Regions from separate parts of the Candidatus Thiodiazotropha sp. AKAK2 genome, predicted to be linked through region 3. Evidence: predicted binding sites of a transcription regulator. Region 3 holds the regulator's gene; each other region holds the start of a gene.

Evidence for each region. The regulator FNR, encoded in region 3, switches genes on or off when oxygen is low (the NO sensors DNR and NnrR bind a similar motif). The targets are predictions, from matches to a motif close to TTGATNTANATCAA.
Region 1: the regulator FNR is predicted to act here: its motif matches at 3,631-3,644, upstream of ppk2 (polyphosphate kinase 2).
Region 2: the regulator FNR is predicted to act here: its motif matches at 3,598-3,611, upstream of AC4IE8_RS10270 (cytochrome-c peroxidase).

Annotation. Positions count from the first base shown of each region.
Region 1 is NZ_JBSYOP010000035.1:52,853-59,117, reverse strand. Features, by position in the region: gene AC4IE8_RS17840 (inorganic phosphate transporter) at 63-1,328, opposite strand; gene AC4IE8_RS17835 (TIGR00153 family protein) at 1,446-2,126, opposite strand; gene ppk2 (polyphosphate kinase 2) at 2,361-3,344, opposite strand; gene AC4IE8_RS17825 (transposase) at 4,788-5,789, opposite strand.
Region 2 is NZ_JBSYOP010000022.1:316,873-323,137, forward strand. Features, by position in the region: gene AC4IE8_RS10250 (DUF3501 family protein) at 274-858, opposite strand; gene AC4IE8_RS10255 (heterodisulfide reductase-related iron-sulfur binding cluster) at 981-2,324, opposite strand; gene AC4IE8_RS10260 (rubrerythrin family protein) at 2,406-2,822, opposite strand; gene AC4IE8_RS10265 (Fur family transcriptional regulator) at 3,093-3,527, shown strand; gene AC4IE8_RS10270 (cytochrome-c peroxidase) at 3,834-4,823, shown strand; gene AC4IE8_RS10275 (glucokinase) at 4,906-5,892, opposite strand; gene uvrD (DNA helicase II) at 5,941-6,265, shown strand, end outside.
Region 3 is NZ_JBSYOP010000021.1:196,403-202,667, forward strand. Features, by position in the region: gene kdsA (3-deoxy-8-phosphooctulonate synthase) at 69-902, opposite strand; gene pyrG (CTP synthase) at 899-2,530, opposite strand; gene AC4IE8_RS08705 (sulfur globule family protein) at 2,883-3,233, shown strand; gene fnr (fumarate/nitrate reduction transcriptional regulator Fnr) at 3,629-4,387, shown strand; gene dnaQ (DNA polymerase III subunit epsilon) at 4,415-5,119, opposite strand; gene rnhA (ribonuclease HI) at 5,124-5,558, opposite strand; gene AC4IE8_RS08725 (class I SAM-dependent methyltransferase) at 5,591-6,265, opposite strand, start outside.

The DNA.
Region 1 (6,265 bases), on a different contig from region 3:
GTTGTGCCGGACAAATCCTGTTGAATGGATACCCCCCGTGATAGCGGGGGGTATCATCCCGGTTAGCTGAAGATAGCCTTGAAGAGGAAGAAGAAGGCTGCAGCAAGAAAGGCGCCTGCCGGCAGGGTGATGAGCCAGGAGACCACGATGTTCCCCACGACCCGAAGGTCCAGAGCGCCGACGCCGCGAGCCAAACCAACACCCATGACACACCCAACGGCAATCTGGGTGGTGGATACGGGCAGGCCGGTCTTGGAGGCAACGACCACGGTGATGGCTGCGGCCAGGGTGGCTGCGTAGCCTCGGGTGGGGGTCAGCTCTGTGATCTTGGTGCCGATGGTTTGCATCACCTTATAGCCCATGGTGGCCAGACCGACCACGATGCCGGCACCACCAAGGAACAGAATCCACAGGGGCAGCGTTGCCTTCTGTGCCACCTCACCACCACTCTGCACGATGGAGACGACGGCAGCCAGCGGGCCAATACCGTTGGCCACGTCATTGGAGCCGTGGGCAAAGGCCATGGCACAGGCGGTGAATATCATCAGCGGGGTAAATACTTTCTCCACGCTGGCATAGTGGTAGTCCTTGTCTGCTTCGTCATCCACCTTGACCTTGTTGACCAGCATCTTGCCAATGGCTGCCACAATCAGGCCAACTACGGTTGCGGCGATGAGGCTCTCGATTACGCTCAACTCCAGTTTGAGGTGCTTTAATCCTTTGAACATCGTGACCAGTGAGACGATCCAGCCCACAAGGAATACGTATACAGGAGCCCATCTCTGTGCTGCCCGGAATGGATTCTCTGTGTTCAGAATGAGCTTGCGAATACTGATCATCAGCAGCAGGGCGAAGAAGCCGCCGACCAGCGGGGATACGATCCAGCTGGCGACGATTCCACCGATCTTGACCCAGTTGACCGCATCAATGCCGATGCCGACAGCGGCGAAGCCCACGATGGCACCCACTATGGTGTGGGTGGTCGAAACGGGCCAGCCTCGGGAGGAGGCGATCATCAGCCAGATGGCGGCCGCTAGCAGTGCTGCCAGCATCCCGTAGACCAATAGCTCGGGTGACCCCACGATAGAGCTGGGATCAATGATGCCCTTGCGGATGGTCTTGGTGACTGCACCGCCGGCAATGAAGGCACCGGCGAACTCAAAAACCGCTGCGATGACGATGGCCTGTTTGACGGTGATGGCGCCTGAACCCACCGAGGTGCCCATGGCATTGGCCACGTCATTGGCGCCAATACCCCAAGTCATGTAAAAGCCAAAAATGATGGCCATGATCAGAAAGATGAAACCCCATTCGGAGATAATGTCCATTGCGGACTCCTTATTCATGCGAGAGCTGCCAAAGCGCATAAAATGCACTGGAACTCGAAATATCAAGTTATGCGGAATGTGCCTGGAATTCGGCGAACCGCGTGAGATGATTGCTCTTTAACGGGCGATCAGCAGGCTCATTCGGTTGCCAACCTGCTCTGCAGAGTCAGCTAGGTTGCCGATCCACTGAATCATCTGGTACCAGAACATGACCGATACTGGACTTATCTCATCCTCTTTATCGAACAGCATTCGGGTGAGCGCAATGCCCATCTGATCGGTTTCATTTTCGGCTTCGCCAAGCTTGGCAACCATCTCTTCTACCCGGGTTGCCTCTTTTCCGCGGAAGCCGGTCTCGATCAGCTCGTCAAGTTCTTCGACAATGGTGGCGGCCTGGTAACAGGTCTCCACGCAGCGCTGCACCATGGCGGCCAGAGGCTCTTCCATTCCTGCGGGGACAGCCATGTCCCGCTGCATCATGAGTCCGGCAATGTCCTGAGAGGTATTGGCAATGCTGTCCTGCCGGTTCAGTAGTTCCAGCAAGTCGCGCCGATCCACCGGCATGAACAGGCTCTTTGGCAGGTGCGCCCGAAGGTTGTTTTTCAGGTCGTCGGCTTCCTGCTCCTTGGCAAAGATCTTGTCTTTCTGGCTCAGCAGTTTCTCCTGGTCCTTGGCGATCAGGGCGTCAAATAGAGCTGGAACCTCAGCGACACACTCTTTCGTTATTCGCATGTGCTCCTGCATAGGCTTGAAAGGGGAGTGCCCGAGTAGCGATGCGATGGGGTTGGTTGATCGCATAAAACCTCCGAAGTATTGGTAAGTGGTGTAACCAGTGGTTAACCCATGTGGACAAAAAATCCAGTTCCCGGTGGTGACTGCTGGGGTATAACCACCAAAGTAAGCTCAGGAAGTCACTCAAAGCACACTTAGACCTTAGCTTCTTCCTGCAAAAAAACCAGTTGTAAGCTCCCCCGTTACGGCAGTTTGTTGCGTTGGGTACAGCTTTGATTGTGCGTATCTTTAATCGATAGTTCAGATCTCCAAGCGGCCGTTTCTCAGCAGTTGCGCCTGCATGATTTCCTGCTCCCGGGCACCAGATATCACCACCGATGGGTCGGTTGTCAGGTCCAGATTGGTGTCTACGCGCTCGTAGGGCACCGCGTTGAGGATGGCCTTGATGGCATTGAGCCTGGCCAGGTGCTTTTTGTCCGAGCGGATGATCGTCCAGGGGGCATGATGCGTATGGGTCCGGCGCAACATTCGATATTTCATTTTGGTGAATTCGTCGCGTTTTTCCTGGATCTGTATGTCGGCCTCGTCCAGCTTCCACTGGCGTAATGGATCGATCCTGCGTCGATCGAAACGCTTCTGCTGCTCCTTGCGACTGATGCTGAAGTAGAGCTTCACCAGGATAGTATCCTGTCGTACCAGGTCGTTTTCGAATCCGCTCACGCCCTTGATGAAGTCTCGGTACTCCTTGGCAGTGCAGAAACCAAGCACCGGTTCCACCATGGCTCTGCTATACCAACTCGTGTCGAACAGCACGACCTCTCCGGCACGGGGAAGTTGACTGATATAGCGTTGAAAATACCATTGGCTGCGTTCTTCATCACTCGGCTTACCGAGAGCGACGGTGCGATAGTGTTTTTCGTTCATGTAGCGGGTGATTCGCCGGATGGCGCCGCCCTTGCCTGCGGCACTGCGGCCTTCGAAAAGGATAACCACGCGCTTGTTGTGATCTTCCAGGCACTTCTGCATCTTGATTAGCTCGGCCTGGTAGGGTTTTAGTTCCCGTTCGTTTCGATAACGCCGGATAGCGGGTTGATCATCATTTTCCGATCTGCTGATCTCTTCCTTCAGCGCTTGTATTTCGGCGACCAGCGTCTTCGGTGAGGCTATCTCTACCGTTTCGTTTTTCTCAACATCAGGGGTATCGCCACTGGGAGGAGCGAGTAAGGGGGTGGTGGGTATACTCCCCTCTAGATGAAACAGATTGGACTGTAGGTCGTTGGTCATTACTCGTTGGTCGTCCTTTTTTCCCTGCATAGTAGGGGTGGGACGTTTTTCTCCAGTTTTATTATATGTATATGCGAGATTACTAATATTCATCTACGCATGAAGCCCTTGGTTGGGGCTCTCCGGGTCTTGGCTCGCCGATCGGTGGACTCTGCCACGCTTTGATTGAACCCGGATTCCGTCTGCCCACCATCCTGGTATGTTGCAGTTTTGTTACTGATTTGTTACAGCATACGCCTGTGGAACATATGTTTCACGGGCGGATTTGTGGTTTATTGCTCTTTAGATGATTTGGGTCAAATACCTGATCTATTACCTGGTTGCGCTCTGGGTAATTACCAGGCTTCCCCCATTCGGTGCCAACCGGAAAAGGACGGGTGTCAATCGCGGTCCGACTTCTTAGTATTCACCGTTTCCGTAGCATTTTTCCCGATTTTTTTATGACAACCTGGGCAGAGATCCGCAAGGCCTCCCTGGCCTTCTGATTTTATTCGGGCAACAGTTCACCAGACAGCCTGTCCTTGATGTTGTTAACCCGCCAACTTCTGTAAGCCCCAAGCCATGGGCAACGCCGAGAGCTGCATTCACAAGTTCTCGATCCGCAACGGATCTAAGTTGATATCGTTAGTGTAGCGGTGAAGCCAAGGTGATCGACCGCATCAAGGGCCAGCGGATTGAATGGATTCGGGTCAGTTAGACGTGTGTTTCAGATATATTCAGGTAGCGGTTTTCAGTCTAGTTCGATAGCGGGGCGGTGATTCTCCTGGTACCTTATGCAAATGTGGCAACACAAATGTGTGCTATACACCTGTTACCGGCCAGTCTAGGCTCAATGAAACCTCTTTATCACCCTTAATGAATCGGACATGCGGCATGTATGAATGTGACATTCCCCGGGAACTCGATCAATTGACCGTAGATGGGTTGCACCGGTTGGCAGGGGGCATCAGGGGGGTGGGGGATTCGTAATAACGCCACCGTACGGCCGATGACGGGCCGTCTGCCTGCGCAACGAGGTTGCACTTAAAAGGAGAGCCATACATAGCTATACCTGAACCAGGCTATATTCAACGTAGCTCCATCGACATGAGACAAAATCCTGCACCTCGATTCTCGTGGGTTGAAAATAGCAATACATTCGAGATATCCCCCATGTCCATTGAGCGATATTTCGGCCCATGTGCTATCTCGCTCAGTGGAAAGGAGAAGTGATTGTGACCAGGTCGCGCAAGCAAGTGCAGATTGTATCGATCATCATATTGCTCATTGTGGCTCTGATCAAACAAAATCCGACAAAATCAATGCAAAATTGCAATCAAGGACACCCCAACTTTGCACCAACTTTGCATCGACAAAATCAATACAAATCAAGGACACCCCAACTTTGCATTAGCTCTTATCTACTGTATATAGAAACCGTAGAAATATTCCGCCCTACAAATCCTATGCGAGACAATAATTGTTTTTCGCTGCATTTTGCCCCTGGAACCAGTGCTTTTTGAGCGCAATAGCATAACTCTTGATATGTTCAAATGAACCCACCGCAGTGAAATAGTCTTTGTTATAGTTATTGATGCTTTTCAACCAGACGTCAGGTTTTAAATTCAACCGTTCAAGAATTGGTGCTAAATCTTCTGGAATCGAACCTCTCTTATCATTTCGTATCGCTCTACCTGTCCAGTCCAGCAGCCGAAAGTAGTCCTCTTCAGCAAAATCGATTCCATTGAGTGGTTCATTTCCTTTTGTTTTTGCAAATGGATACAGCTTCGTACGAGGCTGGCTTACGTTATCTGATCGCTGTTTCTCAATATAGACCTTGATACGCTCTTGTATGGACGTAAAGTCTGATTCTTCTGGTGTTTCAGCCATTGACGCCCGAATTGGATTGAGATCTACATAACTCATACAAGTCAGAACTGCACCCTCATCAAGTAAGGCCTGACTCTTGAAGCGGCCTTCGAAAAACCTGCCTTTACACTTATCTTCTTCATTTGCTTTGTGCGCTAAGTGTTCATTCAAGCAACGCATGAACCAACTGATATCATATAAGCGAAGTCGCCACTCTTCGATCAATTCAGACAGAGCAACTCGCTCAGCTGTAGTCATTGCATCACCTGATAGATAACGATCAGCCAATAAGTGACCCTTATAGAGTTGTGTCCAATTTAGAATGACCTCTCGCTCTGACCAGGATTTGGCCTTTTTACTATCTACATGTACTACAACATGATAATGATTCGATAGAATCGCATAGGCACAGATATCAATTGCAAATAGTTCAGATAGTTCCCGCAATCGATCCAACACCCATTGTCGACGATGCTCAAAGTTCTGACCGGTATAGGGATCTTCACCACATAACCATGCTCGACGAACACAGCGGGAGATGCAGTGGTAGTAAGGCGTGGATTCCAGGCTCACAAGCGCTTTACGTGCTCTTGTCATATCAACCTCCTTGTTGATTTGTTTCTTTCGATAAACCCTATATCACTTACTGTGATTTTTCAATATTTGTTGGGGTGTCCTTTATTTATTTTTTTATTTTTTAGGGTGTCCTTTATTTTTCTCCTTTATTTTTCATTTATTTTTTCACTTTATTTTTCCGCTAGCACGGACCTCTCCTGATTCGGGTCGATTTTGGGCGCTCTCAACAGGATTCCGGCTATTGATACACTGATACAACATTAGGATGCATTGCTTGGTGGCCTTTTGCCTGAACTAAACCGGAAGTCTAAGTAGGCAGTGGAAGCGGGTGGTTCAGGCGGAAATCCAGGGAGGTGAATAGATTGATGTCAGATAGGCGGATATTTCAAGTATACCCAGGCTCCAGTTTCAGCCTTGATATTCATGGGTGATAGGGGTTATTCTCCTTATACATATAGGCGCACTGACTAAGGTTGATCTGGGGCTGCCCAGTTTCT
Region 2 (6,265 bases), on a different contig from region 3:
CTCAGAGAGACGAAACACTTAGCGTCGATTATTCGAGGCTTTGTCTGATCCGTCAACCAGGCATTGGTTAAAGCGAGGTCTTAGGTCCCGAGCAGGGTCCCTTATGCATTGGCTTTACGACAGAAAACTGAGCTTCGTTAATCTGTGAGGATACCTCAGAACTGAATGATCGTAGAGGTTTGAAGACTGTAATTTGACGATTTATAACGATTCCGCACGCTGATTACAGGAGTGGCCCATCGGATTCTGATGTGCTACCGATGGGCCATTCGATCAGTTCAGGTCACTGATCAGTGAGTTTTTAACGGTGGAGTCCAACCCATCAATTGTATAATTATACTCTGCATGATCAATTCCGGCGGATAGCTTGGCGCCGTTTTTCAGGCTCTCGATCATCCCGTCAGTCAATTCGAAACGGATGAAGTGGACCGCTGAAGTTTTATCTTCCGTTGTGCGTTCAAGATCCTCATTGGCAATCGGGCGGATCTTTTCATGGCCTTCAACTGCAAACCAGATAGCGTTTTCGATACCAATCAGTTTTGCCAGCGCCTGTTTACGCTCTTCCACATCGTCATACTCCATCATGAATGTGGCCTTCCAGTTGGTGCCGTCGGGGATCAGAGGATTGTAGACATCCAGTTCGTCCTGGATGCCATCGTGTTCAAATATACGTTCGATGCGCAACATCTCCTGAATCTGATACTGCATCGTCAGCTCATCCTCGAAATAGAGCGCGGCGTGAGGTCCGATCGGTAATCTACGGCTTTTTTTGTGGTCTATGACGCGGGTCCTGAACTCCTGGCGAATACGGGAATACTCTTCGAGGCTGTAGAGGTCTTCATGGGAAAGCTGGGTCATGAGGCGCTCCTGAAATCAATCTTGTGCAAAGGTTTTTTCCATAAACGGGTTTCATCGCTAAGCGGATCTAGCGGCTTGCGATAGCCTTCATTTGCCATTTGTTGTTCTCCGTTTTATTCGTTCTATAGACCATAGGCCTGACGCATCAGGCTGATCGGATGTTGTGGCTGTCTGCCATCTCTGAGGCCATTTTCGATATGGTGGCCCGCCATCGGGCAGTCACTGCCATAACAGTCGGCTTCCGCCTGTTTTACCCGGTTGACCACCGGCTTGCCTATCTTCATGGCATGTTTGTGAAACTCGCTTTTCACGGCATAGGTGCCATCATGGCCGGAGCAGCGTTCGATGGCTGTGACCTGGGTATCAGGGATCAGGCTTAGCACCTCTTTTGTCTTGGCGCCCACATTCTGCACCCGCTGGTGGCAGGCGGCATGGTAGGCCACCTTGCCGAGGCCCTGTTTGAAGTCAGTTTTCAGTAGCTGCGATTTGTGTCTGATCATCAGATACTCGAAGATGTCGAAAACCGCATCGGCGACTTTTTTGACGTCAGGATCATCGGGAAACAGCAGCGGCAGCTCCTGTTTGAACATCAGGGCACAGGAAGGTACCGGTGCGACGATATCCCAACCCTGATCCACCAGTTTGGCCAGTACCGGAATATTGGCATCCTTAGCGGCCTCTACCGCGTCCAGATGGCCCAATTCGAGTTTGGGCATGCCACAACATTGCTCTTTTTCAGCCAGGGTTACCGGGATGTCGTTGTGTTCGAATACCGCCACCAGGTCCTCACCCACATGGGGTTCGTTGTAGTTGCCGTAACAGGTGCCGAACAGGGCGACTTTACCTTGGGTGGTGCCCGCCGGGGTGCCCTGTGCATCGATGGCAACTTTCCCAGCCAAGCGTTTACGTAGCGGCTTGCTGTGAAATTCGGGGAGTTTCGCATCGGGGTGGACACCTAGTGCGTGATCCAGGATTTCACGGAAATTCTTCGCTTTGTTGAATTGGTTGACCACGCCGGAGACAATCGGAATGCCGGCCAGTTTGCCCAGGTTGTCGGTGCTGGTGAGTAGCCGGTCGCGCAGTTTGACGTCGCCTTTTTTGTACTTCACCGCTTTCGCCCGCAGCATCAGGTGTGGAAAGTCGATATTCCATTCGTGAGGCGGTACATAGGGACATTTGGTCATATAACAGAGGTCACACAGGTAGCAGTGATCCACCACCTGCCAGTAATCCTCTTTGGCAACACCATCGACCTCCATGGTCTCCGATTCATCCACCAGATCGAACAGACTGGGAAAGCTTTGACAGAGGCTGACGCAGCGTCGACAGCCATGGCACAGATCGAAGACCCGTTCCAGCTCTTCCATTAAGCTCTGTTCGTTGTAGTATTCGGGGTTTTTCCAGTCGATTGGATGCCGTGTCGGGGCTTCCAGATTACCTTCTCGTTGACCGGTAGGTGCTGCCATGGGTATCTACTCCTGCATTGAGGCCGGGCGGCCCCTCGCCGAGGCCGCCGAATCGGGCGCTGCCCGTGCCTGATCTGGTGCTCAGTCCAGCTCGTCCAGTGCTCTCTGGTAACGGTTGGCATGAGAACGCTCGGCTTTGGCCAGAGTTTCGAACCAGTCAGCGACTTCATCGAAACCCTCATCGCGGGCGGTTTTGGCCATACCTGGATACATGTCAGTGTATTCGTGGGTTTCACCGGCGACAGCGGCCTTCAGGTTGTCGCCAGTCGGGCCGATCGGCAGACCGGTTGCAGGATCGCCGCACTGCTCCAGATACTCAAGATGACCATGGGCATGGCCGGTTTCACCTTCAGCGGTGGAACGAAACAGGGCTGCTACATCGTTGTAACCCTCTACATCGGCTTTGGCAGCGAAGTAGAGGTAGCGACGGTTGGCTTGGGATTCTCCGGCAAAAGCGTCTTTCAGGTTTTGCTCAGTATTACTACCTTTGAGTTCCATATCTGGTTCTCCGAAATGATGGTTATTGTGGAATTGCACGTTGAGCCCTGCAGGCTCTTCGCTGATGCTTAGAATAGTTCTAAAAATGATTGGAAGCGAATGGTCTTTTCAATGGCAATGATAGTTTTTACCTAATATTAAATTGTTTTTGAGAAGGAATGTGTGTAATGAATTGCAGAGCATGGCTTTGTGCGGAATATAACCCTATGTAAAATATGTTAATTATATCGGGCTGTAGAATTATCAGCCGATTGAATTTATACTCATCTGATGGATTTGAACGAACAACAACAGCCTCCGCAAAAGCGGAACACTACCCAGATGATGATCGCGCATGGGGTCAACCTGACCAAACAGCGGCGCATCATTGCGGATGTTTTGTTCGAGCGTAACCAGCATGTCACTGCAGATCAGCTCTTCGATCTGGTCAAGCAGACTGGCAGCCGGGTATCGAAAGCGACGGTTTACAACACCCTGGGATTGTTCACCCGGAAGGGATTGGTGAGGGAGATCTTTATCGATGCCTCGCGTACCTTCTACGATTCAAACAACAGCCACCACCACCACTTCTACAATGTGGATACTGGTGACCTGATCGATATCAAAGATCGTTTGGCACCCCACTTCATCGAACAGGATCTGCCGGAAGGCACATCCATGGATATTGTCGATCTGGTGGTGCGGGTTAAAAACATCAAGTCCTGAGCGATTGCCCCCTTTTCAGCCGCCTCTTCTGACAGATCAGAGAATTTCTCTCTTCGCTGAGTTGGAAACGTTGACATAAGTCAATGTTTTAAATTTAGACTAATTCTAATATTCACCTCCACACTGTATGGTTTTTAGGGTCGTCCGGAGCCGGTCACACCGAAAAAGTCCATGCAGGTCGAAAAATAAACAATGCGAATATGTTCCCAAATGGCCTGCAGCTGCCTGAGTTGAGCAGCAGGCGGATCAAGTCAGTTACTCCATGAGGATGGTTCCAGTCTTCAAGAACCTTACAGGTAAAAGGAAATGAACTTTAAAATTTCTCTGATCGCAACAGTGCTGCTAGGTATTTCAAGCCATGCTATGGCAGTGGAAGAACCCATCAAACCGATTAAACCTGTTCAGAGCATTAATCTGGGGCAGGTTGAGTTGGGCAAGAAACTCTATTTTGACCCCCGCCTGTCCAAGTCGGGCTTTATTTCGTGCAATTCATGCCACAACCTGAGCATGGGGGGCACCGATAACCTTAAAACCTCGATCGGTCATAATTGGCAGCAGGGCCCGATCAACGCGCCTACCGTCCTAAACTCCAGCCTGAACGTGGCTCAGTTCTGGGACGGCCGGGCTGCAGACCTGAAAGCACAAGCCGGTGGTCCGATCGCCAATCCGGGCGAGATGGCGGCAACCCATACCCTGGCGATTGAGGTGCTGGAATCGATCCCTCAATACATGATGGAGTTCAAGAAGGTGTTTGGCGTGGATAAAATCACCATCGATGAGGTGACCCAGGCGATCGCCGAGTTTGAGAAGACCCTGGTGACCCCCAACTCGGATTTTGACAAGTGGTTGTTGGGCGACAAGGCTGCGCTGAATGATGAGGAGCTGAAAGGCTACAAGCTGTTTAAGGAGAGTGGTTGCACCGCCTGCCATAACGGTGAAGCGGTTGGCGGCAACTCATTTCAGAAGATGGGTCTGGTCGAGGCCTATAAGACCGATAGCAAGGCAGAGGGTCTGAGTGCGGTGACCGGTAAGGATGCGGACCGCTTTAAATTCAAAGTGCCCACTTTGAGAAATGTGGAGATGACCTACCCCTACTTCCATGATGGTGAAGCGCAAACCCTGGCCGAAGCTGTTGATGTGATGGGTAGGTTGCAGCTGGGTCGTAAGTTCACAGAGGCGGAGAACGGCCAGATCGTGGCTTTTCTCAAGACCCTGACCGGGGATCAGCCATCCTTCATGATGCCGATCCTGCCACCTTCAACCGACAATACTCCGGTACCGAAACCTTTCGATTAAGTAAAAGTCGCCGGTAGGTTCAAACAGAACCGCTATCTGCATGCCACGCACCCATCTGGGTGCGTGGCTCATTCCGGGGTGATCAATCCTGCAGAGCTGCGAAGTGGGCTGCACCCTTCAGGGCCGTCTTATCATTCAGAATGACCCTCACCGGCATTGCCGTGACGATGTGCTGCATGCGGCCTTTGGCGAGAAAAGCCTGCATGAACTGACCCTCAGTCAGTAGCGGCAGTATTTGTGGTGCAATACCACCACCCAGATAGACGCCCCCGGTAGCCATGATCTTCAATGCATGATTACTCGCCTCACGACCATAGAGTTCGATGAACAGCGCCATGGTTTCTGCTGCGATCGGATCTGTTTTGTCGATGGCGGCCCTGGAAACCGCTGGCGCCACACCGATCCGGTTGATCTGCTGTTGCAGCCAATCCGGTGTTGTGGCCGATCGATATTGACGCAGAAAGGCGTAGATGCTCTCTATTCCGGGTCCTGAGACGAGGCGCTCCCAGCTGACATGACCATACTGCCGCGCAAGACTTTCATAGAGCGCATACTCCAATGAGGAGCTGGCACTGAAGTCCGAGTGGCCCCCTTCCGAGGGAAAGGGTCGGTAATGATTGCCATCCCAATAGAGTCCGGCTTCTCCAAGGCCGGTGCCGGCAGAGATGATCGAGCGGTTGCCAGCAGCATTTGCAGCCCCGGTATTGAGGCTGTGAATGTCGGACTCATGGAGGGTGTCGATACCCCAGGCATTGGCTTCAAGGTCATTCAGCAACCAGACCTGATCAAAGCCGAACTGCTGTTTCACCGCCTGGGCGGAGACCAGCCAGGGCAGGTTGGTCGTTTCGCAGACCTGATCGATGACCGGTCCGGCGAGTCCGAAACAGGCACGCTCGATCCGTTTGAGATTGTGCTGATCGAGAAACTGTTTGAGAATCGATTCGATGGTCGGATGGGCCGGGCTCGGATAGCTGGCTTCGATGATCGCTTGCTCTGGCGTGGTGCCTGTGGAATCGAACAGCGCCAGTCGGGTATTGGTTCCACCGATATCGCCTGCCAATATCTGCATCTATAACCTCACTGGAAAATAAGCTACTTAGGTGCGTATCATACCCGGATGGATGTCTCACCCATACTCGATCCTCTCAATGATGCGCAACGGGAAGCAGTAACCGCCCCGGTCGGCAGCCTGCTGGTGCTGGCTGGCGCCGGCAGTGGCAAAACCCGGGTGCTGGTCCATCGAATTGCCTGGCTGCTGAGCGTAGAACAGGTCACCCCCTGGTCGATCATGGCGGTCACCTTTACCAACAAGGCGGCCAAGGAGATGCGTAATCGTATCGAAGAGCTGCTCGGTCAACCCATCGGCGGTATGTGGGTCGGCACATTTCACGGTCTTGCCCATCGACTGCTGCGCGGTCACTGGAAGGAGGCGGGCTTACCAC
Region 3 (6,265 bases):
ATTCTGTCGTTTGTTTGTATAAGCGCTATTATCATCGCTGCATTTTACATGAAGATGACTGGGCAGGCTTATAGTTCAAGTTCGATCAGGCCGCTCTGCTTGACCTGCCGGTCAACAGCCACCAGGGTTTCAAGCAGTTGAGCCATTTTCGGTAACGGCCAGGCGTTGGGGCCATCGCTCAGTGCTTTGTCAGGATCGGGATGGGTCTCCATGAACAGCCCTGAGACACCGGCCGCCACGGCCGCTCTGGCAAGCACCGGCACATATTCACGTTGCCCGCCGGAGCTTTTGCCCTGCCCGCCTGGCAGCTGCACCGAATGCGTGGCATCAAACACTACCGGGCAGCCGGTCTCTCGCATCGCCGCCAGTGAGCGCATATCCGAGACCAGGTTGTTGTAGCCGAACGAGACGCCCCGCTCACAGACCATCAGCTGTTGATTGCCGACCGCTTTCGCCTTTTCAACCACATGCACCATATCCCAGGGGGCGAGAAACTGACCCTTTTTGATATTCACCGGTAACCCCTGTCGGGCCACCCGCTGAATGAAGTTGGTCTGACGGCAGAGAAACGCCGGGGTCTGCAACACATCCACACACTCGGACAACTCTTCCAGGGGGGTATCCTCGTGTACATCGGTAAGCACCGGCACAGCCAGCTCCTGCCTTACCTTCTGTAGAATCTGCATACCCTGCTCCATACCGGGACCACGGTAACTCTCAGCCGAGGAACGGTTCGCCTTGTCGAAGGAGGATTTGTAAATAAAGGGTATCTGCAACGCCTCACAGAGCTCCTTCAACGCACCGGCACTGTCCATGGCAAGTTGTTCACTCTCGATCACACAGGGACCGGCAATCAGAAACAGGGGGCGATTCAGCCCGATCTCAAAATCACACAGCTTCACTGCCCACCATCCCTGTGCTTGCGGGCGGCCTCAATGAAACCGGAAAAGAGAGGATGCCCATGGCGCGGTGTGGAGGTGAACTCCGGGTGGAACTGGCAGGCGACAAACCAGGGATGGTCAGGAATTTCAACGATCTCAACCAATCGACCATCCACCGAGCGACCGGATACTTTCATACCGGCTGTGACAATGTCATCCAGGTAGCTGTTATTGAACTCATAGCGATGACGATGACGCTCCACAATCACATCCTTATTGTAGAGTTGATGGGTAAGGCTACCGGACTGCAGGTTGCACTCCTGACCGCCGAGCCGCATGGTGCCGCCCAGGTCGGAGTTTTCGCTGCGCTTTTCCAGTTGCCCGTCGGCGTTCAGCCACTCCACGATCAGGCCAATCACCGGATTGGGTGTCGAGCGATCGAATTCGGTACTATGGGCACCCTCCAATCCCGCCACATGACGGGCAAACTCAATCACCGCCACCTGCATCCCAAGGCAGATACCCAGATAGGGGATACGGTTTTCACGGGCATAGCGTACAGCCTCGATCTTGCCCTCTACACCCCGGTTTCCGAAGCCGCCAGGCACCAGAATGGCATCCATACCCTCCAGGCTCTCGGTGCCGCTCTTCTCGATCTGCTCTGAATCCACATAGTGAATCACCACCCGGTTGCCGGTATGCACACCCGCATGCACCAGGGCCTCGGAAAGGGATTTATAGGCTTCGGTAAGGTGAACATATTTACCCACCATGGCCACCTTCACCTCGCCTTCGAGATTATCCAGCCCTTCGAGAAAGGCTTCCCACTCCGAAAGATTGGCAGGGGGAAGATTCAGACCGAATCGCTGGTTTACCAGCTCATCCATACCCTGAGCATGCAGCAGCACCGGAATTCGATAGATGGAGTCGGCATCCACCGCAGAGATGACCGCCTCTTCAGGCACATTGGTGAACAGAGCGATCTTTCTGCGTTCCGGCTCCGGCAGGGGCTGCTCCGAACGGCAGACCAGGATATCCGGCTGAATACCGATCGAGCGCAACTCTTTCACTGAGTGCTGGGTCGGCTTGGTTTTGATCTCACCTGACGCCTTGATATAGGGAACCAGGGTCAAATGCATGAACATGGCCCGCTGATGGCCCATCTCCACACCCATCTGACGAATCGCCTCTAGAAAAGGCAGAGATTCGATATCACCGACGGTGCCACCGATCTCCACCAGACAGATATCCTTATCCCCGGCGCCGAGCAGAACGCTCTCCTTAATCTGATTCGTTATGTGTGGAATTACCTGTACCGTACCACCCAGATACTCGCCCTTGCGCTCCTTGCGGATCACCTGTTCGTAGATCTGGCCGGTGGTGAAGTTGTTATTGCACCCCATGGTGCTGTCGATGAATCTTTCGTAGTGACCGAGATCCAGATCGGTTTCCGATCCGTCCTCCGTTACGAACACTTCACCATGCTGAAAAGGGCTCATGGTGCCGGGATCCACATTGATATAGGGATCCAGCTTGATCATGGTGACATCCAGGCCGCGAGCCTCGAGGAGTGCGGCCAGTGAGGCTGAGGCGATACCTTTACCAAGCGAGGAAACCACACCGCCCGTAATGAAAATAAAACTGGTCATGAAATTCTGCTTACCAGGGTTAGAGTGCAGGGAATGGGATATAGGACGGGGGTAAACAGTACCAGATTGGCCCTCTTCACTCAATCTCGAAGGGCTGGTTGGCCACAGAGCCGTGATAACCCCCAAGGGGGGAAGAATTCGTTTGAATATCACCGCTCAAGGTCTATAATCGATTGGCGTGTTTCGCAAATAACAACTACTGAGGCAAGCAGTACTTTACCCGATCGTCCAGGCCATTTTTTTGGCCGACCTCGTTGTGAAGTCCTCAAGCATCGTATGATGGAGGCTTACGAAGCCACTTTTATACATCACCGATGGTAGTATCAAAACAATCATTTGAGAGGAAGAAAGCATGACTAAATTTGCTAAAGTTCTGAGCATCGCTGCTCTTGTAGCTGCGTCTACCAGCGCTTCTGCCTGGTGGGGCGGTCCTGGCTATGGTAACCGCGGCTGGAACAATGACGGTTGGGGCGATGGTTGGGGTGATGGCTCCGGTGATTTCAGCTTCGGCATGAGTGGTAATGCCCGCGGTTCTGGCTATGGCCGGGGTAACAACTACTACCGTGACTATGGTGGCTATGGACCTTATGGTTACGGCGCTCCATACGGCTATGGTGCTCCTTATGGCGCTCCTTACGGTGCTCCATACGGCTATCCTGCGCCTCCAGCTGCAGCACCTGCACCAGCTGCACCGGCTCAATAAGCCTACCCATGTGCAGAAAAGCCGGCCTTCTGGCCGGCTTTTTTTTGCTCCCAGCCACCCTGGATACAAGTCCTGCAATGATCCAAAGTAATAAAAAAACTAAAACGACTTGATCAACATCAAGAATTTCTGGAAAAATAGGCCGGGTGCTGGTTCACAAAAAATTGAGAGACACGGATGTGGTTGTAGGATGGGGAGACAAGCTATCCGCTCCGACAGGCTGTTTGTCGGGAATAGCGGTATAAGTGGCTCCAGTGGTTTAAACACCAACCTCTGGGAGCTGTAACGCCATTGAGGAAATTGAGGTCATCTCGGAAAGGAAATGATACCCCTTAAGCGTAAACCGTCTTTACCAAGCGTTGATATCAAAGCACCCCGCATGCCGGAGCGATCACTTGACTAGCAGAAAAGTTGTCTCATTTGAAAATATCAAGGTAGCCTGCAAGAACTGCAGTCTGGCCACTCTCTGTCTACCGATGGGATTGACACCGGATGACGTGGAGCGCCTTGACTGCATCATTAAACGGGGGCGGCCCTACCATCGGGGGGACCACCTCTACCGTGGTGGTGACAAGTTCCACAGCCTGCGGGTCATTACCAGCGGCTCGGTAAAAACCTACAGCCCCAACGAAGATGGTGGAGAACAGGTACTGGGCTTCCACCTTCCGGGTGAGCTGATCGGCCTGGATGCCATTCAGGATGATTGCCACACCTGCTCGGCGATCGCCCTTGAGACCACAGCGGTGTGCGAGATCCCCTTCTCCCAGCTGGAGTCCCTGAGCGCCATCATGCCCAGCCTGCAGCACCAGATGTACCGCCTGCTGAGCCGGGAGATCGGCCAGGATACGGAAATGCTGACCCTGCTGGGTAAAAAGAGTGCCGAAGAGCGCCTGGCCACCTTTCTGCTCAGTTTCTCGGAGCGATTCAAGCAACGGGGATTTTCAGCCAGCGACTTCTTTCTGAGTATGTCCCGTCATGAAATCGGTAACTATCTTGGCCTGGCCGTTGAAACAGTCAGCCGGCTGTTTACCCGTTTTCAGGATGAAAATCTGCTGAGAGTGGAGCGCAAGCACGTTCAGTTGCTCGACATCCCCAGACTCTACGACATCGTGCAGGGCTGCGACAGCGCCAAATCGAGTCAATCGAGGGTCTGACGAAGGGTCTGTTAGCCGATACGACTGCTACGGCTGTTTGTGCCAGATACAGGCTTCACCCATCGCTTCAAGCTGCCGCTGATGAGCTTCCAACTCGGACTCAACCGCCTGGATCACCTTCAGAGGTGGACGATCGGTGGCCAAACGACGGATATTGTCGGCCGCGCGCTCCTCACCACCCTGCCGACCCAGCTCATCATCCAACACCAGCGCTGCCTGACCGCCGGTCATCATCAGATAGACATCCGCCAGTATCTCCGCATCGAGTAGCGCTCCATGGAGCTCACGATGAGAGTTGTCGATATCGTAGCGTTTACACAGGGCATCGAGGCTGTTCCTCTGCCCCGGATGCATCTTCTTTGCCATCACCAGGGTATCGGTAACCGCGCAAAGGCTGTCAATACGCTGGGAATCATGCATCAGTTTCAGCTCATTATCGAGGAATCCCACGTCAAACGGGGCGTTGTGGATGATCAGCTCGGCGCCGCGTACATACTCCACAAAATCCTGGGCCACATCGCAAAATTTAGGTTTATCGGCAAGAAACTCGTTGGTGATGCCATGCACCTCGATGGCCCCGGCATCGATCTCCCGATCCGGTTGGAGAAACTGATGAAAATTGTTACCGGTCAGCCGTCTGTCAACCAGCTCGACACAGCCGATCTCAATGATCCTGTGGCCCTGTTCAGGCTCCAGACCTGTGGTTTCCGTATCGAGTACGATCTGACGCATCATCCTACAGCTCCTGGATGCCCTTGTTGGCCAGCTGGTCCGCCAACTCATTGCCGGGATGCCCTGCATGCCCTTTCACCCAGTACCAATCCACCTGGTGCTTGTTAACCTCGCTGTCGAGGATCTGCCACAGATCGGCATTTTTCACCGCCTTCCTGGCAGCCGTCTTCCAGCCATTCTTTTTCCAGTTGTGAATCCATTGGGTAATGCCGTTTTTGACATACTGGGAGTCGGTGGTCACAGCGACACGACTGGACCGTTTCAGCTGCTGCAACCCCTTGATGACCGCCAGCAGCTCCATACGGTTATTGGTGGTGGTGGCCTCCCCCCCATAGAGGTGCTTCTCATGATCGCCATAGCGCAAGACCACGCCCCAGCCGCCAGGCCCGGGGTTTCCCTTGCAGGCGCCGTCCGTAAAGAGTTCTACATGCTGTGTCATCGAATTCTGTTGCAATCCATGGTAGGGGTAATTCAGGCACCGTTTCTGATTGTGGGTTCCGCTGCGGTGGGAATGACCCGCTTCTTCACCGACCATTTCGGCCGGATCGGTGTAATCGTCACCACGCGCTTCACCGCCAGTATGATATACACACCACCAAAATTCGGATAGACCTTGTCACCGATCTGTTCCATAAACTGCAACTTCTGCATCACACCCTGGTGCTGGATCGGAGGCCGGTAGTTCAGATACTGGATCTCCAGCAGATCGAAGCCCAGCAGTGCCAGCCAATCCAGTACCCGCCGACTGCTGAAAAAGTGGCCACACCAGGGTGGATTGGATGAGCGCATGCGCAGCAACCTCACCCCACCCCAAAGACTCCAGGGGTTGAAACCACTCAGTAGCAGCTTTCCCTCGGGTATCAGAATCCGCTCAACTTCGCGCAACACCTGGTGCGGATCAAGGGAAAAATCGAGGGTATGGGGCAACAGCACCCCATCCACACTGTCGGTGGCAAACGGCAGATGGCTTGGATCAGCCTGTAATTCACTCGGTTGACCGGAGTTGCCGATCCCCATCACTAGCCGGTTACGGGCTGGACTGAACTGCAACAGCTCCTCACCCACCCCCTGATGACCGATCTGCACCAGATGGTAGCCGAACATGGCAGAGAGATGGCGCTCAAGCGGGATCCGTTCCTGGGCGAT